3 regions of the Cytobacillus firmus genome follow, and region 2 is predicted to be linked to each of the others. Evidence: a T-box and tRNA genes for the amino acid it is inferred to sense, from the RefSeq annotation. Region 2 holds a T-box; the other regions hold tRNA genes.
The links. A T-box is a leader RNA that pairs with one kind of tRNA and senses whether it is charged. The one in region 2 lies ahead of argS (arginine--tRNA ligase), so its partner is inferred to be a tRNA-Arg.

Region 1 (4,147 bases), 280 kb from region 2:
GAACCAAATATTCGCCTGGCTTATCAAATTTCTGAGTGATTTTTTGTACATAACCAGGCACAACCATAGCATTTAAGTTAGTTTCGGCAACCTGGAACCCGTGAACGACATCTTTTGACGTCAATGTAAAATGAACTGTTGATCCTGCAGGCACTTCTATCTCACTCGGAGTAAAACTGAACACTTGTAGAGTCATAACTACTTCATACTCATTATCGCCAATTTTCTTAATTCCTGGCTTATCGAACGGTGCTGTTTCATCCACTTTCTGAGGATCAATTCGCTCTCCATAGCTTGGCGGCCCCATTTCAAAGGCGAATGCCTGGTAGCCAGCGATTAACATGAATCCAATAATCATTCCAAAGCTTAAAATAAGCCATACCTTTTCAGAACGATGCATCATTGTTTATCCCCCCTATATTCTGGCCATATACAGGCCGTACAAGATTAAATAAGTAACAAAGATCCCAAGCCCTACTACTGTAACTGAAAAGAACGTACCCTTTAGAGAGTTATGTTCTTTTGAACTGCTCTGGTCCACTTTTCGTGTTTCCACCTTCCATCAGCTCCTTAACTTTGTTACCTACATAATAGTTGAGAAGGGTTTTCATAAAAGTGAAATGAATCACACTTTCTTCATATTTCCTCAAAGGCAAAAGGGGGGCAATTTTAGCTAAAACACTGTAATATCAAGGGTTTTTTCCTCCTAATGGTGCTCTGGCAAGAATAACGGTTCACAAAGTATTCACAAAGTATCAACTTAGCTCCTCGCTTCCACATTCGGTATCTGCATTTACAGTAAAATAGCCTGTTCCTCTTGGAGACAGCCGTTAAAAAAGTTTCTAAAAACAAAAAAAACTAATCCCTATTGGAATTAGTTTGATAATGGTATGTATAATGGTGGGCCTAAATGGACTCGAACCATCGACCTCACGCTTATCAGGCGTGCGCTCTAACCAGCTGAGCTATAGGCCCATATGTGTTGGAGCGGGTGAAGGGAATCGAACCCTCATCATCAGCTTGGAAGGCTGAGGTTTTACCACTAAACTACACCCGCATTTAAATTATTTTATTATAACCATCTGTCTTTTATTTGGAGGCAACACCCGGATTTGAACCGGGGATGGAGGTTTTGCAGACCTCTGCCTTACCACTTGGCTATGCTGCCTTAAAAATGGCTGGGCTAGCAGGATTCGAACCTGCGAGTGACGGAGTCAAAGTCCGGTGCCTTACCGCTTGGCTATAGCCCAAAATTAATGCAAAAAAAGAATAATGGGGCGATTGATGGGAATCGAACCCACGAGTGTCGGAGCCACAATCCGATGCGTTAACCACTTCGCCACAACCGCCACTATCCTACTGGCAGGGGTAGTAGGAATCGAACCCACATCAAAGGTTTTGGAGACCTTCGTTTTACCATTAAACTATACCCCTATATAAATGGTGGAGGGGGGCAGATTCGAACTGCCGAACCCGAAGGAGCGGATTTACAGTCCGCCGCGTTTAGCCACTTCGCTACCCCTCCAAGTCTGTAAAGACTAAGAAAATGGTGGCTCAGGACGGAATCGAACCGCCGACACAAGGATTTTCAGTCCTTTGCTCTACCGACTGAGCTACTGAGCCATATTAAGTTATTTTGCCTAAATAAAATTTGGCTTCGTCCTTCGTCCCGATTAATCAATCGGTACGTTGAAGTATTTCAAGGCAGCTTATTCGGTCGTGCTCTACCGACTGAGCTACTGAGCCATAAATTTATTTATATTGTAAAAAAATGGCGGTCCGGACGGGACTCGAACCCGCGACCTCCTGCGTGACAGGCAGGCATTCTAACCAACTGAACTACCGGACCAAATTGCGGGGGCAGGATTTGAACCTGCGACCTTCGGGTTATGAGCCCGACGAGCTACCGGACTGCTCCACCCCGCGACAATATTATTTATGTGATTTTTCTATGCTCACATCAAGCATTACATCGCAGTTTAACCAATGAAGTACCGCCCCGATTTCAGAAAGATTATTCAAGCAGCAGCTCAATCGGTGCGCTGAAGTAATTCCTTCGCAGATTATTCGGTCGTGCTCCACCCCGCGACAATTTTATTAAAATAAAATATGGAGGAGGAAAGGGGATTCGAACCCCTGCGCGGTTTGACCCGCCTGTCGGTTTTCAAGACCGATCCCTTCAGCCGGACTTGGGTATTCCTCCGATTTAGTAAAAGGTAATCATATTGGTAGCGGCGGAGGGGATCGAACCCCCGACCTCACGGGTATGAACCGTACGCTCTAGCCAGCTGAGCTACACCGCCGAAATGATTATATATTTATGGTGGAGCCTAGCGGGATCGAACCGCTGACCTCCTGCGTGCAAAGCAGGCGCTCTCCCAGCTGAGCTAAGGCCCCATGAAAAAGAAGTGTCGCTGGTCGGGAAGACAGGATTCGAACCTGCGACCCCTTGGTCCCAAACCAAGTGCTCTACCAAGCTGAGCTACTCCCCGTAATATGGCGCGCCCGAGAGGAGTCGAACCCCTAACCTTTTGATCCGTAGTCAAACGCTCTATCCAATTGAGCTACGGGCGCAAAATAATGGAGCGGAAGACGGGATTCGAACCCGCGACCCCCACCTTGGCAAGGTGATGTTCTACCACTGAACTACTTCCGCTTAAAATGGTGCGGGTGAAGGGAGTCGAACCCCCACGCCTTGCGGCGCCAGATCCTAAGTCTGGTGCGTCTGCCAATTCCGCCACACCCGCAATATGAAATTAAAATGGTGAGCCATGAAGGACTCGAACCTTCGACCCTCTGATTAAAAGTCAGATGCTCTACCGACTGAGCTAATGGCTCGTACTAAAACTCTGCAGCCTAAAGCCTGAAACTGCTAGGTCAGATGTTCCAAAGCACTGCGTGCTTTGTCACAGATTGCTATTCGGGTGAAGAATCTCACTGATGCTGCAATCTGCTCTACCGACTGAGCTAATGGCTCGTACTAAAGTTATGGTGGAGGATGACGGGATCGAACCGCCGACCCTCTGCTTGTAAGGCAGATGCTCTCCCAGCTGAGCTAATCCTCCAAATGGTGACCCCTACGGGATTCGAACCCGTGTTACCGCCGTGAAAGGGCGGTGTCTTAACCGCTTGACCAAGGGGCCAAATAAAGTTACCCAATCAGGGTTGCCCGGCAGCGTCCTACTCTCACAGGGGGACAGCCCCCAACTACCATCGGCGCTGAGAAGCTTAACTTCCGTGTTCGGTATGGGAACGGGTGTGACCTTCTCGCTATCGCCACCGGACTATTTGGTTGAAGAAACTTCGTTCCCTCAAAACTAGATAATGCATGAAGAAGTATTTGCCGAGAATCTACCAATGACTTGGTTAAGTCCTCGATCGATTAGTATCAGTCAGCTCCACATGTCGCCACGCTTCCACCTCTGACCTATCAACCTGATCATCTTTCAGGGATCTTACTAGCTTGACGCTATGGGAAATCTCATCTCGAGGGGGGCTTCATGCTTAGATGCTTTCAGCACTTATCCCTTCCGCACATAGCTACCCAGCGATGCCTTTGGCAAGACAACTGGTACACCAGCGGTGCGTCCATCCCGGTCCTCTCGTACTAAGGACAGCTCCTCTCAAATTTCCTGCGCCCACGACGGATAGGGACCGAACTGTCTCACGACGTTCTGAACCCAGCTCGCGTACCGCTTTAATGGGCGAACAGCCCAACCCTTGGGACCGACTACAGCCCCAGGATGCGATGAGCCGACATCGAGGTGCCAAACCTCCCCGTCGATGTGGACTCTTGGGGGAGATAAGCCTGTTATCCCCGGGGTAGCTTTTATCCGTTGAGCGATGGCCCTTCCATGCGGAACCACCGGATCACTAAGCCCGACTTTCGTCCCTGCTCGACTTGTAGGTCTCGCAGTCAAGCTCCCTTGTGCCTTTACACTCTGCGAATGATTTCCAACCATTCTGAGGGAACCTTTGGGCGCCTCCGTTACTTTTTAGGAGGCGACCGCCCCAGTCAAACTGCCCACCTGACACTGTCTCCCGCCCCGATCAGGGGCGCGGGTTAGAATTTCAATACAGCCAGGGTAGTATCCCACCGACGCCTCCACCGAAGCTGGCGCTCCGGCTTCTCAGGCTCCTACCTATC
Region 2 (4,147 bases):
ATATGACCGAGATAAAGAAGCTCCGCAATTGTCTGGCCGGGAAGCTCATTCACTGCTTCCTCTTCCTCGAAGTCGATCCAGCAAAAATCGCCATAGCCATATACATCATCCTTAACCAGCCTGCCCAGCTTGTCCCTTGACACATAATCGAACATCGTGTGGCTATTAAAGTCCCCATGTTCATAACGGTGCTTTAAGAGCAGCAAATTATTAATAGAATCTGAAAGAGTCTGGGCAAACTCTGCAAACTCAATTCCATAAGTCATCACATATTGATCCTGCTCATTAAGATGGATGTAGATGAGATCACGAATAGTTTGATTCCTTCTTTTCAATGACGAAACCTCCGAACCGTAGCCAAATTGATAAAAAGACAGCTTCTTATGAAACTGCCTGCCAAACTTCCAGTATTTTATCCTCTTATTGTAGCAAAAATATCTGAAAATATCTTTCCAGATGAGAAAAAATTTAAAATCCGTTTTTTTTGAAAATACAGGAAACCATCATTGTAATTTATTCGTCTAACTAATGAAATCTCTTTCTCCATTGTAAGGTTAATTTTTCTCTGATAGGATAAAAATGTAAAAAGGTAAAGAAACCAGGTGTATATAATGAAACAGAATAATAGATTCTCAGACCGATTCGATTGGACATTATGCTTTCTTCTGCTGCTGTTTTTTCTCATCAGCTGCATTGCGATTTACAGCGGACAATCCTCCAATCAATATGAAGGGAATTTTGTCATCTCACAAATTAAAAATTATATTGTTGGAGCCGTCATTGTTGGGATTGTCATGTATTTTGACAGCGAGCAAATCCGGAGACTCACATGGCTTCTGTACGGTTTAGGCATTCTATTGCTTGTCGGGCTATTCATTGCACCGGAAAGCATCGCACCAGAGCGCAAAGGGGCTACATTGTGGTATATCATTCCCGGACTCGGTTCGGTGCAGCCTTCAGAATTCGTAAAGGTGTTCCTTATTATCGCCCTCAGCAAAATCATCGCTGACCACCATCTGAAATATCAGGCTAAGACAGCCGGCACGGACTTTTTTCTCCTAATCAAACTAGGGGCTGCCACATTGCCTCCATTAGGATTGATTATTATCGAAGACCTGGGTACCGCTCTTGTCATCATCGCGATATTAGCAGGAGTCATCCTGGTATCCGGAATCACCTGGAAAATCCTTGTACCGATTTATGGAACCCTCGGTGCTTTAGCAGGAACAGTTCTATACCTGGTGATCATAGCACCGGAGATTTTAGAGAAATACCTTGGGATCGATCCCTATCAGTTCAGCAGAATTTATTCCTGGCTTGATCCGGTCAATCATAAGCAGGGGGCCGGTATGCAGCTGTATAATTCCATGCTCGCTATCGGCTCGGGATTAATTTCAGGTAAAGGCTTTACCGACAGGCAGGTATATGTGCCAGATGCCCACACTGATTTTATCTTTAGCGTCATTGGCGAGGAATATGGCTTCTTCGGAGCCAGTGTAGTAATCAGCCTTTTCTTTCTGCTTATCTATCACTTAACGAAGACCGGCCTTGAGACGACTGATCCTTTTAATACCTATATTTGCGTCGGGGTCATCAGCATGATCACCTTCCATGTATTCCAAAATATTGGAATGACGATTCAGGTCCTGCCAATCACCGGCATTCCGCTTCCGTTTATCAGCTATGGCGGAAGCTCACTTATGGGAAACATGATGGCAATGGGACTGATATTCAGCATTCGCTACCATCACAAAAACTATATGTTTTCAACCGACTCAAATTATGTTGCAAAATAATTCCAACCGCGTATAATAACAGTAATATATTTAGTGTCTATGATGAAGAGAGTAGCAAAGGGCTCTTTCCTAAAAGCGAGACAGGGCCGGTGCAAGCCTGTCGGAAACCCTATTTGTGAATCGCACTTCGGAGATGCATAGCTGAAAGAAAAGTAGGCTGTGCCGGGTTGGGAATCCCGTTACCAAACCCCTAAAGGAATGTGTTCAAATAAAATGAAACGTCCTTTCGCAAGAGGTCCTTTGGACAATCAGAGTGGTACCGCGGGCAGATTCAGCTCGTCTCTATATTTATATAGAGGCGGGCTTTTTTATTTTTCAGGAGGTGTGTGTTTAAAATGATCGATTTCAAAGCAATATTCACAGCTCAGCTGGCATCTGTGCTGAATGGGCAGCTTTCTGAGGAAGCCATTTCAGACTTAATTGAGACACCAAAGAATCCGGCACATGGTGATCTTGCTTTTCCATGTTTTACACTGGCAAAAGCATTCAGAAAATCACCTGCCTCTATTGCTGAAGAGGCTGCTTTCCTGATAAAAGGACCGTACATTGAAAAAGCGAAAGCTGCCGGGCCCTATATTAATATCTTTTTTTCCAAAGGAGCTGCTGGTGCTGACATACTGGAAGTAATTTTGAAAAAAGGAAAAGAATATGGGCTGCTGAAGGATGGTGCAGGAAAAACAGCCGTGCTTGATTTCTCTTCGCCCAATATCGCAAAGCCTTTTTCCATGGGTCATCTGCGATCAACCGTCATTGGAAATGCCCTTGGAAACCTCGCCGAAAAATGCGGTTATACAGCGGTCAGAATCAACCACTTAGGCGATTGGGGCACTCAATTCGGCAAACTGATCACCGCTTATAAAAAGTGGGGCAATCCGGATAAAGTGAAGGAACATCCGATCAGGGAGCTGCTCAGCCTTTATATACGGTTCCATGTAGAAGCAGAGGCAGATCCATCCCTTGAAGATGAGGCACGTTCCTGGTTCAAAGAGCTTGAAAACGGAAATAAAGAAGCACAAGCCCTCTGGAATTGGTTTAGAGATGAATCATTGAAGGAATTTCAGCAGGTTTATGATAGGCTTGGCATCCATTTCAACTCATACAATGGGGAAGCTTTTTATAACGATAAAATGAAACCCGTCATAAAGGAGCTGATGGCAAAAGATCTGCTGGCTGAGTCTGATGGTGCAGAGGTCGTTCAGCTGCCCGACGAAGACCTGCCTCCATGTCTGATCAAAAAATCCGACGGAGCAACTCTTTATGCAACACGGGATCTGGCTGCAGCTTTTTATAGAAGGGAAAACTATCAATTTGATCACTCCTTATATATTGTCGGCCAGGAACAAAGCATCCATTTCAGGCAGGTCAAAAGCGTGATCAAAAAGATGGGGTATGAGTGGGCAGACAGTATGAAACATGTCCCGTTCGGCCTCTACTTAAAAGATGGAAAAAAGATGTCTACCAGAAAAGGCAGAGTCATCCTTCTGGAGGAGGTTCTGGATGAAGCAGTTCTTCTCGCAAAGAACAGCATTGAGGCTAAAAATCCCGGCCTCGAAAATAAAGATGAAGTCGCTGAAGCAGTCGGCATCGGAGCCATTTTGTTCCATGACCTGAAAAATGACCGCATGAACAATATTGAATTTTCCCTTGAAGATATGCTGACATTTGAAGGAGAAACAGGTCCCTATCTGCAATATACCAATGCCCGAGCCTATTCCCTGCTCCGCAAGGCAGACGATTTACCATCTGCTGCAAATGGGCTATCCGAGCCTTACAGCTGGGAAATTATTAAGCTGCTCTATCAATATCCTGAGAAACTCAGACAATCTTATAGGCAGCTTTCCCCTTCCGTTCTCGCTAAATTTCTGATTGATGTGGCCCAGAACTTCAATAAATATTACGGGCAGGTAAGAATACTGGAGAAGGATGCCGGCATCCAGGCAAGACTTGCCCTCGTCAAAGCAGTCACCATTGTTCTTACAGATGGAATGCAGACACTCGGCATGAAGGTGCCCCGCCAAATGTAAAAGGAGAAGCCATTATGGCCTCTCCCTTTTTGCCTTTATTCGGGCTTTTGCTTTCTGCATTTTCACAAGACTTCTTACTAGAAATCCGCCTACAAAAATGGCCATCAGCACTAAACCGGCATAATTCAAATGTATTAATTTCAGAATCACACTAGCGACTGTCGCCATATATAAGGCTCCGAGCATATAGGTGATCTCTTCGTTCTCAAAATAGGAGGTAAGTTTTGCACCAAACTGTGAGCCAATGAGCCCTCCTCCTACGAGTGAAAGGCCAATCCAATAATCAATGCTGACAGTGGAAACGTAGGACAGGAAACCTGCGGATAC
Region 3 (4,147 bases), 1.1 Mb from region 2:
TTCGCAGAGTGTAAAGGCACAAGGGAGCTTGACTGCGAGACCTACAAGTCGAGCAGGGACGAAAGTCGGGCTTAGTGATCCGGTGGTTCCGCATGGAAGGGCCATCGCTCAACGGATAAAAGCTACCCCGGGGATAACAGGCTTATCTCCCCCAAGAGTCCACATCGACGGGGAGGTTTGGCACCTCGATGTCGGCTCATCGCATCCTGGGGCTGTAGTCGGTCCCAAGGGTTGGGCTGTTCGCCCATTAAAGCGGTACGCGAGCTGGGTTCAGAACGTCGTGAGACAGTTCGGTCCCTATCCGTCGTGGGCGCAGGAAATTTGAGAGGAGCTGTCCTTAGTACGAGAGGACCGGGATGGACGCACCGCTGGTGTACCAGTTGTCTTGCCAAAGGCATCGCTGGGTAGCTATGTGCGGAAGGGATAAGTGCTGAAAGCATCTAAGCATGAAGCCCCCCTCGAGATGAGATTTCCCATAGCGTCAAGCTAGTAAGATCCCTGAAAGATGATCAGGTTGATAGGTCAGAGGTGGAAGCGTGGCGACACGTGGAGCTGACTGATACTAATCGATCGAGGACTTAACCAAGTCATTGGTGAATACTCGGCAAACACTTCTTCATGCATTATCTAGTTTTGAGGGAATGAAAAAATGAAATTTCCTCTTGAAAAATCCTGAAAAGACGGTATAATAAAACTTGTCTTTGAAAAATAGTCTGGTGGCGATAGCGAGAAGGTCACACCCGTTCCCATACCGAACACGGAAGTTAAGCTTCTCAGCGCCGATGGTAGTTAGGGGCTGTCCCCTTGTGAGAGTAGGACGCTGCCGGGCATTAATAATGGAGGATTAGCTCAGCTGGGAGAGCATCTGCCTTACAAGCAGAGGGTCGGCGGTTCGATCCCGTCATCCTCCACCATTAATTTAAATGTACAAGCTGCCGGTGTAGCTCAATTGGTAGAGCAACTGACTTGTAATCAGTAGGTTGGGGGTTCAAGTCCTCTCGCCGGCACCACTTCAATTCTTTTTATAGAATATGAGCCATTAGCTCAGTCGGTAGAGCATCTGACTTTTAATCAGAGGGTCGAAGGTTCGAGTCCTTCATGGCTCACCATTTTTAATTTCATATTGCGGGTGTGGCGGAATTGGCAGACGCACCAGACTTAGGATCTGGCGCCGCAAGGCGTGGGGGTTCGACTCCCTTCACCCGCACCATTTTTTATGCGGAAGTAGTTCAGTGGTAGAACATCACCTTGCCAAGGTGGGGGTCGCGGGTTCGAATCCCGTCTTCCGCTCCATTTATTGCCGGGGTGGCGGAACTGGCAGACGCACAGGACTTAAAATCCTGCGGTAGGTGACTACCGTACCGGTTCGATTCCGGTCCTCGGCACCAGTAGAATTTAATAATGCGCCCGTAGCTCAATTGGATAGAGCGTTTGACTACGGATCAAAAGGTTAGGGGTTCGACTCCTCTCGGGCGCGCCATTATTAACGGGGAGTAGCTCAGCTTGGTAGAGCACTTGGTTTGGGACCAAGGGGTCGCAGGTTCGAATCCTGTCTTCCCGACCATTAATCTTTGGGGCCTTAGCTCAGCTGGGAGAGCGCCTGCTTTGCACGCAGGAGGTCAGCGGTTCGATCCCGCTAGGCTCCACCATAATTATTTTAGTATTTTGGCGGTGTAGCTCAGCTGGCTAGAGCGTACGGTTCATACCCGTGAGGTCGGGGGTTCGATCCCCTCCGCCGCTACCATTTAACTAAACAATGCTGGACCTTTAGCTCAGCTGGTTAGAGCAGACGGCTCATAACCGTCCGGTCGTAGGTTCGAGTCCTACAAGGTCCACCACTTTTCATTATTCGGAGGAATACCCAAGTCCGGCTGAAGGGATCGGTCTTGAAAACCGACAGGCGGGTCAAACCGCGCAGGGGTTCGAATCCCCTTTCCTCCTCCATATTTTATTCTTAATAATATTATCGCGGGGTGGAGCAGTCCGGTAGCTCGTCGGGCTCATAACCCGAAGGTCGCAGGTTCAAATCCTGCCCCCGCAATCTGGTCCGGTAGTTCAGTTGGTTAGAATGCCTGCCTGTCACGCAGGAGGTCGCGGGTTCGAGTCCCGTCCGGACCGCCATTTTTTTACAATATAAATGAATTTATGGCTCAGTAGCTCAGTCGGTAGAGCAAAGGACTGAAAATCCTTGTGTCGGCGGTTCGATTCCGTCCTGAGCCACCATTTCATAACTTTATGCGGGTGTAGTTTAGTGGTAAAACCTCAGCCTTCCAAGCTGATGATGAGGGTTCGATTCCCTTCACCCGCTCCAAAATGGGCCTATAGCTCAGCTGGTTAGAGCGCACGCCTGATAAGCGTGAGGTCGATGGTTCGAGTCCATTTAGGCCCACCATTTTATTTTATTGTTCCGCAGTAGCTCAGTGGTAGAGCATTCGGCTGTTAACCGAACGGTCGTAGGTTCGAATCCTACCTGCGGAGCCATATATGGGGAAGTACTCAAGTGGCTGAAGAGGCGCCCCTGCTAAGGGTGTAGGTCGGGTAACCGGCGCGAGGGTTCAAATCCCTCCTTCTCCGCCATATTGGCCCCTTGGTCAAGCGGTTAAGACACCGCCCTTTCACGGCGGTAACACGGGTTCGAATCCCGTAGGGGTCATACAAAAAAGCTGTCAACAATTTGTTGGCAGCTTTTTTGTTGTCTATGTTTGTATTTGTGTAACTCTGCTTTACAGTTCATTTCTGCTCCTGGTTAATCAAATTTCTCTTCTTCCCTGCTTAATCTATTGCCGGGATTATTCAAATCAATATCAGAAGATATTCCCGTATAGGGGCCTCTAAACATATCACCAGTGGCCATAATCTTTCCATCCGGTGCTTCAAATAGTGGGATCCTTATTTCCTTTTTGGATGCCTCATTCAATAAAAACTCCTCTTCTTTATTGCCCAAAATATTATTCTCCTTTCATTTTTTGCTTGCATATTTTGTTTTATTTTGTCTAAGTTTACCGGAGATTATGTCGAAGGCTGTAAAAATGGGGAAAATGCTATCGTATATTAGCGGAATATGAACGTTGTTGTCATAAAATTAAAAAAACTTTTACAAGGACTTTTCAAAGGTGCATCGAATATAACAGGAAAGTCAAAAGAAACGAGACTGGGTGGGGAGAAGGATGGTAGTGGATACTTTGTTTCCAACCGATTATCAGCTGCATTTGTTCCATGAAGGGACGCTTTATGAGAGTCACCAGTTATTTGGAGCACATGTAGTTTCAGACGGAGGAGCAGTGATTACCCGTTTTTGTGTATGGGCACCGAATGCTGAAATTATCAGATTAGTCGGTGATTTTAATGATTGGAATGGAGAAGGCTACACCTTACATAGAGTGAATAAGGAAGGTGTCTGGATTATTCAGCTGGATGGAAACATGGAAGGTGCCTTGTATAAGTATGAAATTACTACAAAGAAAGGAGCTATGCTTTTAAAGGCTGATCCTTATAGTTTTTTTTCAGAAGTAAGGCCGAATACAGCTTCTAAAGTATATTCGCTGGACGGGTATCAGTGGAATGACAGCAAATGGATGCAAAAAAAAGAAAAGAAGGCTATTTTTACAGAGCCTGCGGTCATTTATGAGGTCCATCTTGGTTCGTGGAAGCAAAAAGAATCGGGCAGTCCCTATACGTACCGGGAGCTTGCAGGGGAATTAATACCTTATGTGGTGGAGCATGGGTTTACACATATAGAATTGCTTCCTCTAATTGAGCATCCGCTCGACGCTTCCTGGGGCTATCAGGGAACAGGTTATTACTCGGTTACCAGCCGTTATGGCAGTCCGCATGATTTTATGTATTTTGTTGATCAATGCCACCAGCATGGTGTTGGGGTGATTCTGGACTGGGTGCCGGGGCACTTCTGCAAAGATGCCCATGGCCTTTATCAGTTTGATGGTTCGTATTTGTATGAGTATGAAACAGAAGGTGACAGAGAGAACCGGGTATGGGGAACTGCCAATTTTGATCTCGGCAAAAATGAAGTGCAGAGTTTCCTTATTTCCAACGCTGTTTTTTGGATGGAGAAATACCATATTGACGGCTTCAGGGTTGATGCAGTTGCTAATATCATTTATTGGCCGAACCGGGATGGAAAAACAGA

Region 1: it encodes a tRNA-Arg, which carries the amino acid that the T-box ahead of argS (arginine--tRNA ligase) is inferred to sense. The anticodon was not compared.
Region 3: it encodes a tRNA-Arg, which carries the amino acid that the T-box ahead of argS (arginine--tRNA ligase) is inferred to sense. The anticodon was not compared.

Annotation. Positions count from the first base shown of each region.
Region 1 is NZ_CP098323.1:493,805-497,951, reverse strand. Features, by position in the region: gene NAF01_RS02630 (cytochrome c oxidase subunit II) at 1-403, opposite strand, end outside; gene NAF01_RS02625 (cytochrome c oxidase subunit 2A) at 416-556, opposite strand; tRNA gene NAF01_RS02620 (tRNA-Ile) at 899-975, opposite strand; tRNA gene NAF01_RS02615 (tRNA-Gly) at 984-1,057, opposite strand; tRNA gene NAF01_RS02610 (tRNA-Cys) at 1,095-1,168, opposite strand; tRNA gene NAF01_RS02605 (tRNA-Gln) at 1,176-1,250, opposite strand; tRNA gene NAF01_RS02600 (tRNA-His) at 1,274-1,349, opposite strand; tRNA gene NAF01_RS02595 (tRNA-Trp) at 1,361-1,434, opposite strand; tRNA gene NAF01_RS02590 (tRNA-Tyr) at 1,442-1,525, opposite strand; tRNA gene NAF01_RS02585 (tRNA-Phe) at 1,548-1,623, opposite strand; tRNA gene NAF01_RS02580 (tRNA-Asp) at 1,773-1,849, opposite strand; tRNA gene NAF01_RS02575 (tRNA-Met) at 1,853-1,926, opposite strand; tRNA gene NAF01_RS02570 (tRNA-Ser) at 2,111-2,203, opposite strand; tRNA gene NAF01_RS02565 (tRNA-Met) at 2,227-2,303, opposite strand; tRNA gene NAF01_RS02560 (tRNA-Ala) at 2,322-2,397, opposite strand; tRNA gene NAF01_RS02555 (tRNA-Pro) at 2,416-2,492, opposite strand; tRNA gene NAF01_RS02550 (tRNA-Arg) at 2,498-2,574, opposite strand; tRNA gene NAF01_RS02545 (tRNA-Gly) at 2,582-2,656, opposite strand; tRNA gene NAF01_RS02540 (tRNA-Leu) at 2,663-2,747, opposite strand; tRNA gene NAF01_RS02535 (tRNA-Lys) at 2,763-2,838, opposite strand; tRNA gene NAF01_RS02530 (tRNA-Val) at 2,990-3,065, opposite strand; tRNA gene NAF01_RS02525 (tRNA-Glu) at 3,069-3,143, opposite strand; rRNA gene rrf (5S ribosomal RNA) at 3,168-3,284, opposite strand; rRNA gene NAF01_RS02515 (23S ribosomal RNA) at 3,363-4,147, opposite strand, start outside.
Region 2 is NZ_CP098323.1:217,571-221,717, reverse strand. Features, by position in the region: gene NAF01_RS01205 (hypothetical protein) at 1-335, opposite strand, end outside; gene NAF01_RS01200 (FtsW/RodA/SpoVE family cell cycle protein) at 612-1,796, shown strand; T-box leader at 1,827-2,083, shown strand; gene argS (arginine--tRNA ligase) at 2,135-3,820, shown strand; gene NAF01_RS01190 (sulfite exporter TauE/SafE family protein) at 3,833-4,147, opposite strand, start outside.
Region 3 is NZ_CP098323.1:4,105,092-4,109,238, reverse strand. Features, by position in the region: rRNA gene NAF01_RS20790 (23S ribosomal RNA) at 1-586, shown strand, start outside; rRNA gene rrf (5S ribosomal RNA) at 713-829, shown strand; tRNA gene NAF01_RS20780 (tRNA-Val) at 839-914, shown strand; tRNA gene NAF01_RS20775 (tRNA-Thr) at 935-1,010, shown strand; tRNA gene NAF01_RS20770 (tRNA-Lys) at 1,034-1,109, shown strand; tRNA gene NAF01_RS20765 (tRNA-Leu) at 1,126-1,210, shown strand; tRNA gene NAF01_RS20760 (tRNA-Gly) at 1,219-1,293, shown strand; tRNA gene NAF01_RS20755 (tRNA-Leu) at 1,300-1,388, shown strand; tRNA gene NAF01_RS20750 (tRNA-Arg) at 1,404-1,480, shown strand; tRNA gene NAF01_RS20745 (tRNA-Pro) at 1,488-1,564, shown strand; tRNA gene NAF01_RS20740 (tRNA-Ala) at 1,574-1,649, shown strand; tRNA gene NAF01_RS20735 (tRNA-Met) at 1,668-1,744, shown strand; tRNA gene NAF01_RS20730 (tRNA-Ile) at 1,762-1,838, shown strand; tRNA gene NAF01_RS20725 (tRNA-Ser) at 1,852-1,944, shown strand; tRNA gene NAF01_RS20720 (tRNA-Met) at 1,968-2,041, shown strand; tRNA gene NAF01_RS20715 (tRNA-Asp) at 2,045-2,121, shown strand; tRNA gene NAF01_RS20710 (tRNA-Phe) at 2,148-2,223, shown strand; tRNA gene NAF01_RS20705 (tRNA-Gly) at 2,238-2,311, shown strand; tRNA gene NAF01_RS20700 (tRNA-Ile) at 2,316-2,392, shown strand; tRNA gene NAF01_RS20695 (tRNA-Asn) at 2,407-2,481, shown strand; tRNA gene NAF01_RS20690 (tRNA-Ser) at 2,487-2,577, shown strand; tRNA gene NAF01_RS20685 (tRNA-Glu) at 2,582-2,653, shown strand; gene NAF01_RS20680 (hypothetical protein) at 2,747-2,944, opposite strand; gene glgB (1,4-alpha-glucan branching enzyme) at 3,168-4,147, shown strand, end outside.